2 regions of the Antribacter sp. NEAU-D49 genome follow, and region 1 is predicted to be linked to the other one. Evidence: riboswitches for the same ligand, from Rfam matches in the RefSeq annotation. Region 1 holds a riboswitch; the other holds the start of a gene.
The links. Region 1 has a riboswitch for thiamine pyrophosphate ahead of thiC (phosphomethylpyrimidine synthase ThiC). Riboswitches for the same ligand answer to the same signal wherever they lie in the genome.

Region 1 (7,283 bases):
TCGGACATCAACATCGGCGGCACCGGATCGACGCCGACCCCGACGCCCACGCCCACGCCCACCCCCACGCCCACCCCGACCCCCACGCCGACGCCGACCCCGACCCCGACCCCGACGCCCACGCCGGGTACCGGGCAGTGCACGGCCGCCGTGGTCGTGACGAACTCGTGGAGCGGTGGCTACCAGGCTGAGGTCCGCGTGACGGCCGGCTCCGCCCCGATCAACGGCTGGCGGGTCACCGTCCCCGGCGCCACGATCACGCAGGCCTGGAACGGGACCGTCTCCGGCGGTAACACCATTGCCAACGTCCAGTGGAACGGCAGCCTGCAGGCAGGGGGCACGGCCACGGCCGGGTTCCTCGGCAGCGGCAGCTCCTCGGGGCTGACCGCCACCTGCGCGGCAGCGTAGCCGAGCAGACGAGGGCAGTGAGAACAACACTGTGCAGGCAACCGCTGTCGGTTGCCTGCACAGTGTTGTTCTCGTCTGCGCTACGACGGCAACGTCAGCGCGCCGAGCCCGCCGCAGTGGCGAGGGGCCGTACAGCCCCGGCCGCCACGAGGCCGAGCGCCACCGGAAGAGCCAGCACGAGCACGGCGAGGCGGTAGCCCGTGAGGTCGGCCAGGAACCCGATGAGCGGCGGGCCGACGAAGAACGCCGAATACCCGATGGTCGACGCCACCGCGACCCGCATCGCCGCCCGAGCCGGGTCGTCCGACGCCGCGCTCATGCCGACGGGGAACCCGAGGGCCGCACCCGCACCCCAGAGCGCCACGCCCACGAGCGCCACCCAGAGCGACGGCACGAGCGCGAAGACCGCGACGCCGACGATCGCGAGCACCGCGGAGACCCGCAGCGTCACTACCCGGCCGAACCGGTCGATGGCCCGCGTGCCGAGGAGGCGAGCCGTCGTCATCGCGGTGAGGAACACCGCCAGGCCGATCGCCCCCACGGAGTCGGGCACGTGGAAGCCGTCCACGACCGCCAGCCCCACCCAGTCGTTCGCCACGCCCTCGGTCAGGGCCGCGCCCAGCACCACGAGGCCCACCGCAAGGGTGCGGGGTTCCCGCCACGCCGCGAGCAGGCCGCGAGCGCCCTGGGGCCCGGTGCCGCCCGATGCAGGTCGCTCGTCCGGCCCGGTCGCGTCCGTGGGGGCGCTGATCAGGGCGGTAGCAGCCGGGTCGGCCTGCAGGTCGGGAGCCGCACGGTGCGCCGCCGCGTCGGCGACGGGCTGCACCTGGGGCGGGCGGGCGGCGTCGGGCGCAGGCTCGGGCAGGAAGAACCGGACGGAGACCACGACAGTGAGAAGAGCAACGACACCGGCCGCGGGTACGTGCCACTCGACGGGCAGCGCGAAGCGCGCCGCGAGCGCACCGACGCCCGCGCCGAGGACGGTGCCGAAGGAGAAGCCGGCGTGGAAGACCGGCATGACGGCGCGGCCGAGCCGCTGCTCCACCGCCGCGCCCTCCAGGTTCATGCCGGCGTCCCAGACGCCGGCGCCCACCCCGAACACCACGAGACCTGCCCGGACGGCGAGGTGGTCGCCGGAGTGCACGCCGAACGCCGCGACCGCGACCCCGACGGTGAAGATCAGGGCGAAGACCACCACGGTGCGGGACGTGCCGAGGCGCTCGACCACCAGTCCCGACAGCGGGATGGCGATCACGGAGCCGATGGCCCCGGTGAGGAGTAGCAGCCCCATCTCCCCCTCGCCGAAGGTCAGGCCGTCGCGCACGGCCGGCAACCGGGACGCCCAGCTCGCGAAGCCGAAGCCGCTCGCGGCGAAGACGGCGAACACGGCACGGGCGGCCGCCGTCGCGGACCGGGGAACGGCGCTGGTGGCAGCACCGGGGGTGATAGGCACAAAACTCCTCGTGGTTCAGGGCGAGCGGCCCGACGTGCGGGTACGCTGGCGGGCGCGCCGTCGCCGACGAGGCGCGCAACGATTCGACAGCCAGCACACACGACAACCAGCGTGCGGTCCAGCGGATTCCGGCGGCCGCCGAGACGACGCCACCGAGGAGCCTCGATGAGCCGAGAACGCGGGAGCCGCCCGACCCTGGCCAAGGTAGCCGAGCTGGCAGGCGTGTCCGTGTCCACGGCGTCGCTCGCCTTCTCCGGCGCCGGGCCCATCACCGCCGAGACCCGCGAGCGGGTGCTGCAGGCGGCACGCGACCTCGAGTACTCGGGCCCCAACCCGCTGGGCCGCCAGCTCCGGTCGGGCCGCTCGGGGATCGTGGGGGTCCTGATCGGGGACCAGCTGGGCCGCTCGTTCCGTGACCCGGTGTCGGTCCAGGTGCTCCACGGCCTCGTGTCGACGATCGGCGAGCAGGGTCTCGGCGTCCTCCTCGTCCCCGGCACGCCGCAGGGGTCGCTGCAGCTCGCGGGGCTCGAGACCGTGGGTCTGCCGCCCGCCGTCGACCCGCTGGTCGAGGCGGCGGCGATGGACGTGGCGGTGCTCGTGTGGGGCGCGCTCACCGACGACCCCAACGTCGCGGCGCTGCAGCGCCGCGGTGTGCCCGTGGTGATCGGCGAGGGCCATGCCGTGCCCGGCGCGCCGCTGGTCGCCATCGACGACCGCCGGGGCGCGGCCGAGGCCGTGCGGCACCTCGTCGAGCTCGGCCACACGCGTATCGCCGAGATCGCGCTGCCCTTCGGCCGTGACGAGCGGTCCGGCCCCGTGTCGCCCGAGCGCCTGGAGCAGGCGGACCGTACGCCCACCCGCAACCGCCTGTCCGGGGTGCGCGACGTCATCGAGCCGGTGCTGTCGTGGGAGACGCCCGCCTCGCTCGTGGAGCACGGTCGCGACGCCGCCATGGAGATCCTCGGGGCGTGGGTGCCCTCGTCGGAGCGGCCCACGGCGATCGTGGCGCACTCCGACCTCCTCGCCGCCGGTGCGGTCATCGCCGCCCGCGAGCTGGGGCTCCGCATCCCGGAGGACGTCTCCATCGCGGGGTTCGACGGCCTGGACCTGCCGTGGCTCTCCCCCGACGTCCTCACCAGCGTGCACCAGCCGCTGACCGAGAAGGGCAAGGCGCTGGGCCGCGCCGTCATCGCTCTCCTCGCGGGCGACGAGCCGGAGACCGTCACGCTGGAGGTGGGCCTGGTACAGGGCACGACGACGGGCCCGGTCCCGGAGCTCTGACCCCACCCCTCGCGGTGGGGTTTGGGGTGGGGGGGGGGGGGGGGCCGCCATGAGCGCCACCCGCACCCCCCCCCCCGCCCCGCGGGGGGCGACAATTCCGGCCGGAATTGTCGCCACAGCCATACCCACAGCGGGAAGACGGAGGGGTCAGGAGCGGACGCGCGGCTCCGGCAGGTAGACGCTCGACCCCGCCTCGCGGAACGCCTCGGAGCGCTCGGCCATGCCGGCGATCTGCTCCTGCTCCGACATGCCGCCGAACTCCGAGCGGATGTCCTGCGAGATGCGCATCGAGCAGAACTTGGGACCGCACATCGAGCAGAAGTGCGCGGTCTTGGCCGCCTCGGCGGGCAGCGTCTCGTCGTGGTACTCCTCGGCTCGCTCGGGGTCGAGCGACAGCGCGAACTGGTCCCGCCAGCGGAACTCGAACCGCGCCTTCGAGAGCGCGTCGTCCCGGTCGCGCGCGCCCGGGTGGCCCTTCGCGACGTCGGCCGCGTGCGCCGCGATCTTGTAGGTCACCACCCCGGTCCGGACGTCCTCCCGGTCCGGCAGGCCGAGGTGCTCCTTGGGCGTGACGTAGCAGAGCATCGCGGTGCCGTACCGCGCGATCTCCGTGGCCCCGATGGCCGAGGTGATGTGGTCGTACCCCGGGGCGACGTCGGTCACCAGCGGGCCGAGCGTGTAGAACGGCGCGCCGTCGCACAGCTCCTGCTGCCGCTCGACGTTCTCCCGCACCAGGTGGAACGGCACATGGCCGGGGCCCTCGACCATGACCTGCACGTCGTACGCCCAGGCCCGCTTCGTCAGCTCGGCCAGCGTGTCGAGCTCGGCGAACTGCGCGGCGTCGTTGGCGTCCGCGAGGGACCCGGGCCGCAGGCCGTCGCCCAGGGAGAAGGCGACGTCGTACCGGGCGAAGATCTCGCACAGCTCGTCGAAGTGCGTGTAGAGGAAGTTCTCCTGGTGGTGCGCCAGGCACCAGCCCGCCATGATCGAGCCGCCGCGCGACACGATGCCCGTCACGCGGTCCGCGGTGAGAGGCACGTAGCGCAGCAGCACGCCCGCGTGCACCGTCATGTAGTCGACGCCCTGCTCGCACTGCTCGATCACCGTGTCGCGGTAGACCTCCCAGGTCAGCGCGCTCGCGTCACCGTTCACCTTCTCGAGCGCCTGGTAGATCGGCACGGTGCCGATCGGCACCGGCGAGTTCCGCAGGATCCACTCGCGGGTGGTGTGGATGTCGTCGCCGGTCGACAGGTCCATCACCGTGTCGGCGCCCCAGCGGGTGGCCCACTCGAGCTTCTCGACCTCCTCCGCGATGGAGCTGTGCACCGCCGAGTTGCCGATGTTGGCGTTGATCTTCACCAGGAACGCCTTGCCGATGATCATCGGCTCGGACTCGGGGTGGTTCACGTTGTTGGGGATGATCGCCCGGCCCGCCGCGACCTCGCTGCGCACCAGCTCGACGTCACAGTTCTCGCGCAGGGCGACGAACCGCATCTCTGGCGTGATCTCGCCCCGGCGGGCGTAGTGCATCTGGGTGACGGTCCGGCCCTCGGCGGCCCGGCGCGGCCGACGTCGGACCCCCTGCCACTCCTCCGACGCCGCACCACGGCGCAGGGCTCCTCGGCCGTCGTCGGCCAGGTCGCGGCGTCGGCCCTCGTACTCCTCCGTGTCACCGCGGGCCACCACCCACGGCTCCCGGAGCGCGGGGAGGCCGCGGACGGGGTCCGCCCCCGGACCCTGGGTGCGGTACACCCGCACCGGCCCGTTGGGCGTGCCGTCCGGGGACGGCGCGAGGGCGATCTCGGTCACCGGCACCCGCAGGCCGGCCTCGGTGTCGTGCTCGTACGCGAGCGTGCGGGACTGTGCTGTCTCCATGAGAGAACTCCTGCTTCCTACGCCGGTGCTAACCGGTCAGGTTCGACGGTCCCGGGCCGTGACAGCCCGATCTCAGCCCTTACGAGGGCACCCGTGGGATCGATGCCGACCTTAGCACCGCGCGCCTTCCGCGTGGATCGTCCGTTCTCTGGCAGGTTCCCGCCATGATCACGCTGACCACGTGGGCCGGGCCTGACGGCTTCACCGGAGGGGCTGCGGAGCACCTCCTGCCCGACGACGCCGGGGTCGCCCTGGGGCGCGGAGGCGCCCCCGTGGAGTTCACCGACCCGTACGGCGACGGCTCGCCCGTGGTGTACGAGGCGGGGACCTGGACGTCCCCGGTGGTCGAGGCGGGCTACGCCGTCCGGGAGGCGGTGCCGTCGTGGAACGCGAGGACCCCGCCCGGGACCTGGCTCCAGGTCGAGCTCCAGGGCCGCGTGGCCGACGACCGGTGGACCCGGTGGTTCGTCCTGGGGCGCTGGGCCTCGGGGTGCGACCACGCGGCGGGCGACATCCGCCGGGCGTCCGTGCCCGGTCAGGACGACGAGGACGCCGCCATCTCGACCGACAGCTACGTGGCCCGCGCGGGCCGAGAGCCCGTGGCGCTCCGCGCGCGGGTGACGATGTTCCGGCCGTCGGGCTCGGCGGCCGCACCACACCTGCGCCAGCTCTCCCTGCTGGCCACGGGGCCATCGCCGGAGCCCGGCGCGACGAGCGCCTTCACGCTCGGCCGGCACGTGGAGCTCGGTGTGCCGGCGTACTCGCAGCTGGTCCACTCGGGCGAGTACCCGGCCTTCGGCGGGGGCGGGACGGTGTGGTGCTCTCCCACCTCGGTCACGATGGTGCAGGACTTCTACGGGCCTGCGTACGCGGTCCCGGCCGACGAGCTCGCACGGATCGACGCCGCGGCGCACCCGCAGGTCGCGTACGCCGCCCTGGGCACCTGGGACCACGCGTACGGCGGGGCGGGGAACTGGGCGTTCAGCACCGCCTACGCGCACCGTTTCGGGCTCCTCGGCCTGGTGACCCGGCTGCGGTCGCTCGCGGAGGCCGAGCGGTTCATCGCGGCCGGGATCCCGCTCGTGCTCTCCGGGTCGTGGGCGAAGGAGGACCTGCCCGAGGCCGGGTACGCGACCGAAGGGCACCTCTTCGTGCTGGTGGGGTTCACCGCCGACGGCGACGCGATCGTCAACGACCCCAACCGGGCGTCGGACGGGCTGGTGCGGGACGTGTACCCGCGCGCGAGCCTGGAGCGGGTCTGGCAGAGGTCGACCCGGGGGCTCACCTACGTGGTGCGGCCGGCGGACCTGCCGCTGCCGGAGAACGTGCCGGGGGCCACGCCGAACTGGTGATCGGCCGTGCGCGCCGGGCCGCGGGGCGTCCCGCGGGACAGTCAGGACAGGCGGACCAGCACCTGGGCGCGGCCCAGGACGGCCTGGCCGTCGGACACGACGGTCAGGTCGATGCGGACCGTGCCCGCGTCGGCGTCTACCACGGCCACCGTGCCCGTGACCTCCACGGTCGCGGTGCCGGGGTTGGGGACGGTGACGGTCCGCGTGAAGCGCGTGCGGTAGTCGACGACGGCGCCCGGGTCGCCCGCCCAGTCCTCCACCAGGCCCACGGCGGAGCCCATGGTCAGCATCCCGTGCGCGATGACGCCGGGCAGGCCCACGCCCTCGGCGAACGAGTCGTTCCAGTGGATCGGGTTGAAGTCGCCGCTCGCACCGGCGTAGCGGACCAGCCGGGAGCGGTCCAGCTCGATGGTGCGGGTGCCGATCACGTCGCCGACGGCCACGTCGGCGAGCCGCGGCACCGCAGTCTCCTGCGTGCTCATGCGCCCTCACCCCGGACCGCGAGCGTGGAGGTGACCGTGGAGACGGGCTCGCGCACGCCGTCTCCGGACTCGGCGAAGATCTCGCAGCGGGTGGTGACCAGCGAGATGGCCCCCCGCGTCGCCACGGAGTCGACGTGCAGCACCGTCACGAGCTCGTCGCCGGCGACGATGGGACGGTGGTGCGTGAACCGCTCGTCGGCATGGACCACGCGGGAGAAGTCGATGCCGGCCGCCGGGTCCTGGATGTACTGCGCCTCTGCGCGCTGCGCCACGACCACCGCAAAGGTGGCGGGCGCAACCAGGTCCGGATAGCCGAGACCCCGCGCCGCCACGAGATCGTGGTGCGCGGGGTGGGCCGCACCGACGGCTGAGGCAAACTCACGAATCTTCTCGCGGCCTACGGAGTACGGGCTCGTCGCCGGGTACTCGCGC
Region 2 (7,283 bases), 110 kb from region 1:
ACGTGCGGACTCGTCGGTCTCGATGCTCGCCATGTCGACCTCGACGGTGGCCTCGCTGAGCTCGCCGTCCGCGATGGTCGCCGAGCCGGTCACCTGGTCGGTGCGGCCCACCACCGTCACGTCCTCGCCGGCGAGCACCTCGTCGACGCGGTAGCCGGCCTCGGAGCCCTCGGCCACGGCGTACTCGCCGTCGAGGTCCTCGACCGCGGCCGCCGAGACCGGGGCCTCGGTGCCGACGGCGGGCGCCGCGACGTCGTCGCCCGTCTGCATGCTCGCGTACAGGCGCGTGCCGCCGAAGACGGCGAGCGCGAGGACCACGAGGCCGATCACGACCCACAGGACGATCCGGGCCGGGCTGCGGGAGCCGGAGCTCGCCGGACCGGTGCTGCCAGGGGTGCTGGGTGCCGCCACGTCTCCTCCAGGGTTCACAGGTCAGGCGCGGCGGGCGACCACCGGCGCCGGTACCAGCCTGCCCTCCCACGCTGGGAACCGCCTGACAGGCGGCCGGGGAGGGTCAGCCGGTCGCTGCGACGACCCGCTCACGGAGCTCGCGCGCCGCGCGCTCGGGGTCGGCAGCCTGCGTGATCGCGCGCACGACGACGATCCGTTCCGCCCCCGCGTCCAGCACCTCACCGAGCCGGTCGGCGTCGATGCCGCCGATCGCGAACCAGGGCGTGGCCGGGCGGCTCTCCGCGACCTGGCGCAGCAGGTCCAGGCCGACGGCGGCTCGACCCGGCTTGGTCGGCGTGGCCCACAGCGGGCCCACGCAGAAGTAGTTCACGTCCGGGTCGGCCTCGGCCGCCGCGGCCTGCTCGCGGGAGTGGGTGGAGCGGCCGAGCACCGGTACCGGGCCGACGAGCGAGCGCACCCCCGCGACCGGGAGGTCCCGCTGGCCGGTGTGGACCACGGGCGCGCCGGTGAGCGCCGCGACGTCGGCCCGGTCGTTGACGGCCCAGAGCGCGCCGTGCTCGGCGGCCACCCGTGCGACGAGCCGGTGCAGCTCGAGCTCGCGGGCCACGTCGAGCGTCTTGTCGCGGAGCTGGACCACGTCCACGCCGCCGGTCAGCGCGGCGTGCAGAAAGTCCTCGAGGTCGCCCCGCTCCTCGCGGGCGTCGGTGCAGAGGTAGAGGCGGGCGTCGGCCAGGCGGGCCCGGAAGTCGGTCACGCCGGTCAGCCTAGCCAGCGGCCGGAGTAGGGTGGGCCACGCACGGGAGCCCCGGACGGGGCTGAGAGGGCGTTGGAGCGCCGACCGTCGAACCTGATCTGGGTCATGCCAGCGAAGGGAGCAGCCAGATGACGGTGCCACGGCACCACCCCGGTCCCCCCGAGGGCGCGTCCGCGCGCCCTGTCGACGTGCTCGTCGTCGGGGCGGGGATCGTCGGCGCCGCCGTGGCGTGGCGGGCTGCCCGCGCGGGGCTGACGGTCACCGTCCTCGACCCCGCGCCGGGCGACGGGGCCACGCACGCCGCCGCCGGGATGCTCGCCCCGGTGAGCGAGTCGTGGTTCGGCGAGGAGGCGGCAGCCCGCCTCGGTCTCGCGGGGGCCGCTGCCTGGCCCGCGTTCGCCGCCGGCCTGGAGGCCGCGACGGGGGCCGGCACCGGCCTGCGGACCACCGGCACGCTCACCGCCGCGTACGACGCCGACGACATGGCCGAGCTGCGCCGCTGGGCCGGGCTCCACCGACGCTGGGGGCTCGACTCGACCGAGCTCGGGCCCGCGCAGGCGCGTCGCAGGGAGCCGCTCCTCGGGCCCCGCGTGAGCGGCGCCGCCTGGATGCCGGGCGACCACACGGCCGACCCCCGCGCGACGCACGCCGCCCTCCTGGCGGGACTCGCTGCCGAGCCGGGCGCCGTCGTCGTGCACCGGGCCGCCGTCCGCCTGCTGCGCGACCGGGGGGCCGTCACCGGGGCCCTGGACGACTCCGGGCGTGAGTACCGGGCCGGGACCGTGGTGCTGGCCGCCGGCTGGCGGTCGGCGGAGCTGGTCGCGGACCTGCCCGTCGCCGTGCCGGTCCGGCCCGTGCGGGGGCAGACCCTCCGGCTCGACGCCGCGCCGGGCGGTGCACCGGAGCACGTGGTGCGCGGCGTCGTCCAGGGGCGGCCCGTCTATGTGGTGCCGCGCGCGCCGGGGACCGGCGCGGCGCCGGGCGGGGGACCGGAGCACCGGGAGGTGGTCGTGGGCGCGACCAGCGAGGAGGCGCCCGACGACCGTCGCGCCACCGCGGGCGGCGTGTTCGCCCTGCTCCGCGACGCGCGGGCGCTCCTTCCCGCGCTGGACGAGGCCGCCCTGGTGGAGGTGACCCCGCGGGCCCGGCCGGCCACGCCCGACAACCTCCCCCTGGTGGGCGCCACCGAGGTGCCCGGCCTGTGCCTCGCCACCGGCCACTACCGCAACGGCGTGCTGCTCGCGCCGATCACCGCCGACGCGGTGCTCGCCGTCCTGACCGGCCGCGAGCCACCGGCCGCCCTGGCCGCTGCCGACCCACGGCGCTTCACCCCGGCCCGCCCGGGGACCGCCGGCCCTGACACACCCACCCCTGCCCCGACCCGAGGAGCCCCCGCATGACCTCCCCGTCCTCCGCCCCGCCCACCGCGTACGCGGTGGTCAACGACGAGCCGTACGCGCTGGACCGCGGCGCGCGCATCGACCAGCTGGTGGTCGCCCTGGTGCCCGGCTGCGTCGTGGACGGCACGCCCCAGGGCGTGGCCGTCGCCGTGAACGACGCCGTGGTGCCGCGCGGCGCCTGGACCACGACGATGCTGTCGCCCGGCGACCGCGTCGAGCTCGTCACCGCGGTGCAGGGCGGATGAGCGCCGTGGGCACGCTGACGATCGCCGGGACGCCGCTCGGCTCCCGGCTGGTCATGGGCACCGGCGGCGCGCCGAGCCTGCTCGCGCTCGAAGAGGCGCTCGTCGCGTCCGGCACGGAGCTGACGACGGTCGCGCTGCGGCGGGTTGCCAGACCACGGCCGGGCGCGCCCGCGAGCGACGCCTCCGTGTGGGGCCTCCTCGACCGCCTCGGGATCCGTGCCCTCCCCAACACCGCGGGCTGCTTCTCCGCGCGGGAGGCGGTCCTCACGGCGCACCTCGCCCGCGAGGCGTGCGGCACCGACTGGGTCAAGCTCGAGGTGATCGCCGACGACGTCAGCCTCCTCCCCGAACCCCTCGGCCTCGTGGAGGCCGCCGAGGAGCTGGTGCGCGACGGCTTCGTGGTGCTCCCGTACACGAACGACGACCCGGTGCTCGCGCGCCGGCTCGAGGACGTCGGCTGCGCGGCCGTGATGCCGCTCGGCGCGCCGATCGGGTCCGGGCTCGGGATCCTCAACCCGCGGAACATCGCGGCCATCGCGGGCTCGGCCCAGGTGCCGGTGATCCTCGACGCGGGGATCGGCACGGCGTCGGACGCCGCGCTCGCGATGGAGCTCGGCTGCGACGCCGTGCTGCTCGCCACCGCGGTGACCCGCGCCGGGGACCCGGTCCGGATGGCCCGGGCGATGCGCCTCGCCGTCGAGGCCGGGTACGACGCCGCCCACGCCGGCCGCATCCCCCGGCGCGAGGGGGCGCTGGCGTCGTCGCCGGCCGAGGGCCGGATGGCGGTGAGCAACCTGGACCTGGCGCTCTGACAGGCCGACCATCGCTGTGGGTATGGCTATGACGTGAATATCGCCGCGGATTCACACCACAGCCATACCCACAGCAACGGTCAGTAGGAGCGGAGCGTGGGGTCCACGTCGCGCGACCAGGCCACGATGCCGCCCGCCACGCTCCGGGCGTCGAGCCCGGCGTCCCGCAGCACCGCCGCGACCCGCTCCGACCGCACGCCCGACTTGCACAGGACGTGGACCGTGCGGCCGCCCGCGAGGTCGGCCACGTGCGAGGTGGCCGCTGCGACGTCGCCGCGCAGGAAGTCGCCCGAGGGGACCACGTGCGCGCCGTCGAGGGCGGCGATCGCCACCTCCCAGTCCTCGCGGACGTCCAGGACGAAGGGCTCGTCGGCCCCGACGGCCCGGTCGCGCAGCGCGGCGAGCTCGCGTGGGGTCACGGTGGCCGACGGCGATGGGCCGGGCCGCGCGTCGGCCTCGCCCTGAGCGGTGACCGGGTAGGCGCCGGCCAGTTGCGCGGCGTCGGTCGGCGCCGGGGGCAGGCCGCAGAAGGTGGCGTACGCGGCGTCGTCGGGCAGCTCGGTGACGGGGGCGCGCGACGGGTCGGGGCGCACCGTGAGGTGGCGCCAGGTGAGCTCGAGCGCGTCGTAGACCGCGAGCCTGCCCAGGAGCGTGCGCCCCGCGCCGGTGACGAGCTTGATCGCCTCCGTCGCCATGACGGAGCCGATCGTGCCGCAGAGGGCGCCCAGCACGCCGCCGGTGGCGCAGTCCGGGGCGAGCGCGGGCGGCGGCGGCTCCGGGAAGACGTCCCGGTACGTCACGCCCGGCACGCCGCCCGGCGGCGCGGCCCAGAACGTGGCGACCTGGCCCTGGAAGCGGTAGAGGCCGCCCCAGACGACGGGCACACCGGCGAGCTCCGCGGCGTCGGACACGAGGTAGCGCGTGGCGAAGTTGTCGGAGCCGTCGAGCACCAGGTCGTAGCCCGACAGGAGGTCCCGCGCGTTGGCCGAGCCGAGGCGCTCGCGGTGCTCCACGACGCGCGTCGCCGGGTTGACCCCCGCCAGCGTCTCGCGGGCGGAGGCCGTCTTGGGCCGGCCCACGTCACCGGCCCCGTGCAGCACCTGGCGCTGCAGGTTGGAGGCGTCGACGACGTCGTCGTCCACGATGCCGAGCGTGCCGACGCCGGCCGCCGCCAGGTACAGGAGAGCCGGGCTGCCGAGCCCGCCGGCGCCCACGACGAGCACGCGCGCCGCCGCGAGGCGGCGCTGGCCCTCGACGCCCACGCCGGGCAGGGAGAGATGGCGTGCGTAGCGGGCGAGGTCGTCCGGGGTGAGCTCCGGCCCGGGGGCGACCAGCGGCGGGAGCGCCGGGGCGGGGGCGCCCGTGGTGACGGGGTTCGTCACGACAGGTAGCGCTCCTCCAGCGCGGCGAGCTTCGCCAGCGCCTCCGAGTGGACCTTCTTCTCCAGCACGAACGACATCACCGGCACGACGCCCGCGAGGACCATCGTGACCAGGCGCCCGAAGCCCCAGCGCATCTTGGACCAGAGGTCGGCGACGGTGACGAGGTACGCCACGTAGATCCAGCCGTGCGCGAAGGGCACCCAGGCGATGAAGGGCATGATCCCCGACACGTCGGTGACCGCCCCCAGCCCGTACTTGATCCCCATCTCGACGACCAGGACGAGGAGCATGACACCCGTCAGGAGCGCCATGAACCGGTAGCGGTACAGGGCCCCCCGCGCCTTGCGGATCGCGGTGGTCGCTGCGTCGGTGGTGATCTCGGTGCTCACGCCACGAGGATATGCCTCCGGCCGTGCCCGGCCGCCATCCGCGGGTGCGCCGGTGGCGCACCTCACGCGGGCGTCCGCTTAATGCGTGGCTCCGTGCCGGTGGCGGCTCGTACCGTAGATGATCGTGCGCCCCCTCCCTCTGCCGGACCCCGGCAGCCCTCCGCTGATCTCACCCGCCCGACTGCTGCTCTGGCAGGCGGGTCAGCAGCGTGGCGTGCTGACCCTGAGCGTGCTGATGGGCACGGTGACCATGCTCGCCTCGGCGGTGGGCCCGCTGCTCCTGGGGCGCGCGATCGACGACGGGCTGGCGCGCGGGTTCGGCTCGGGGCTGTTCTTCTGGTGCGGTGTGCTGGCGCTGAACGCGCTGGTCATCGTGGTGGCGGGCGTGCTGGACCACACGTGGGACGTCGAGAACTGGATCCGGTCGGCGTTCTCCTTCTCGCAGCTCGTGGGCTTCAAGGCCTCGCGCGCCGGGCACGCCATCACCAAGACGCTCCCCACCGGGGAGGTCGTCTCGGCGGTGGCCAGCGACGCCTTGCGGGTCGGGGAGGTCTACGCGCACCTCGGCCGGTTCGTCGGGTCGGTGGTGTCGTACCTCGCCGTGGCGGTGGTCATGCTGGTGCTGCACCCGGTGCTCGGCCTGGTCGTGGTGCTGGGCATCCCTGCCGTCGCCGCGGTGCTCGCGCTGCTGGTGCGCCCGCTGCAGTCGCGTCAGGCGTCGCAGCGCGAGGCCACGGGCCGGCTGACGACCCTCGGCGCCGACACGGTCTCGGGCCTGCGCATCCTCCGCGGGATCGGCGGCGAGGACGTCTTCGCCGGCCGCTACGCGCGCCAGTCGCAGGCGGTGCGGGCCGAGGGCGTCCGCGTCGCGGCCGTCCAGTCGGTGCTCGACGGCCTGCAGGTGCTGCTCCCCGGCCTGCTCGTCGCGCTCGTCCTCTGGATCGGTGCCCGCGCGGCCGTGCTGGGCGAGATCACCGCCGGCGAGCTGGTGACGTTCTACGGGTTCACGGCCTTTCTCTCGTGGCCGGTCCAGCTGGCCACCCAGATGCTGCAGCAGCTCGTCCGCGGGCACGTCTCCGCGGGCAAGATCCTCAACGTCCTGCGGGTCGAGTCGGCCACGCCGCAGCCCGCGGAGCCGGCCGCAGCGCCGCCCGCCGGCGCCGAGCTGGTGGACGAGGCCAGCGGGCTCGTGCTGACGCCGGGCCGGGTGATCGGCCTGGTCAGCGCGGAGCCCGACGAGTCCGCCCGCCTCGCGACGCGGCTCGGCCGGTTCGACGACGAGCTCGAGGAGCCCACGCCGGTCCGGCTCGGGGGCGTGCTCCTGCGCGACCTCGACAAGGAGCACCTGCGCCACCGGGTGGTGGTGTCCGAGGCCACGCCCACGGTGTTCTCGGGCATCCTCGGCGAGGAGATCGACCCGCGGGGCCGGCGGGTCGAGGCCGAGCTGGCCGCCGCGATGCTGGTGGCCGACGCGCACGACGTGCTGGACAGCGTGCCCGGCGGCCTCGCCGGGGAGCTGCCCGAGAAGGGACGGTCGCTGTCGGGCGGTCAGCGCCAGCGGGTGACGCTCGCCCGAGCCCTCCTCACCGAGCCGGAGATCCTCGTGCTGGTGGAGCCGACCAGCGCGGTCGACGCCCACACGGAGGCACGGATCGCCGAGCGCGTGGCCGACGCGCGCCGGGGGCGCACCACGCTGATCGTCACGGCCAGCCCGCTCGTGCTCGACCGCCTCGACGAGGTGCACCTCCTCGAGGACGGCCGGGTCGTGGCGACCGGCACCCACTCGACGCTCCTGGAGCGCGACGACCTGGTCGGCGCCCGCTACCGGGCGGTCGTGGGCCGCAGCATGGCCGAGGACGAGACCGACGACGACATCACGAGCGAGACCGT

Region 2: another riboswitch for thiamine pyrophosphate. It lies ahead of thiO (glycine oxidase ThiO); the one in region 1 lies ahead of thiC (phosphomethylpyrimidine synthase ThiC).

What each region holds. Positions count from the first base shown of each region.
Region 1 covers NZ_JBXTSN010000013.1:10,809-18,091, reverse strand. Annotated here, with positions in the region: gene AC060K_RS11575 (lytic polysaccharide monooxygenase auxiliary activity family 9 protein) at 1-408, shown strand, start outside; gene AC060K_RS11570 (MFS transporter) at 503-1,861, opposite strand; gene AC060K_RS11565 (LacI family DNA-binding transcriptional regulator) at 2,027-3,142, shown strand; gene thiC (phosphomethylpyrimidine synthase ThiC) at 3,290-5,017, opposite strand; TPP riboswitch at 5,015-5,120, opposite strand; gene AC060K_RS11555 (C39 family peptidase) at 5,182-6,369, shown strand; gene AC060K_RS11550 (MaoC family dehydratase) at 6,411-6,851, opposite strand; gene AC060K_RS11545 (FAS1-like dehydratase domain-containing protein) at 6,848-7,283, opposite strand, start outside.
Region 2 covers NZ_JBXTSN010000013.1:119,818-127,100, forward strand. Annotated here, with positions in the region: gene AC060K_RS12105 (YceI family protein) at 1-411, opposite strand, end outside; gene thiE (thiamine phosphate synthase) at 515-1,165, opposite strand; TPP riboswitch at 1,198-1,302, shown strand; gene thiO (glycine oxidase ThiO) at 1,294-2,565, shown strand; gene thiS (sulfur carrier protein ThiS) at 2,562-2,810, shown strand; gene AC060K_RS12125 (thiazole synthase) at 2,807-3,622, shown strand; gene AC060K_RS12130 (ThiF family adenylyltransferase) at 3,703-5,004, opposite strand; gene AC060K_RS12135 (DUF3817 domain-containing protein) at 5,001-5,393, opposite strand; gene AC060K_RS12140 (ABC transporter ATP-binding protein) at 5,512-7,283, shown strand, end outside.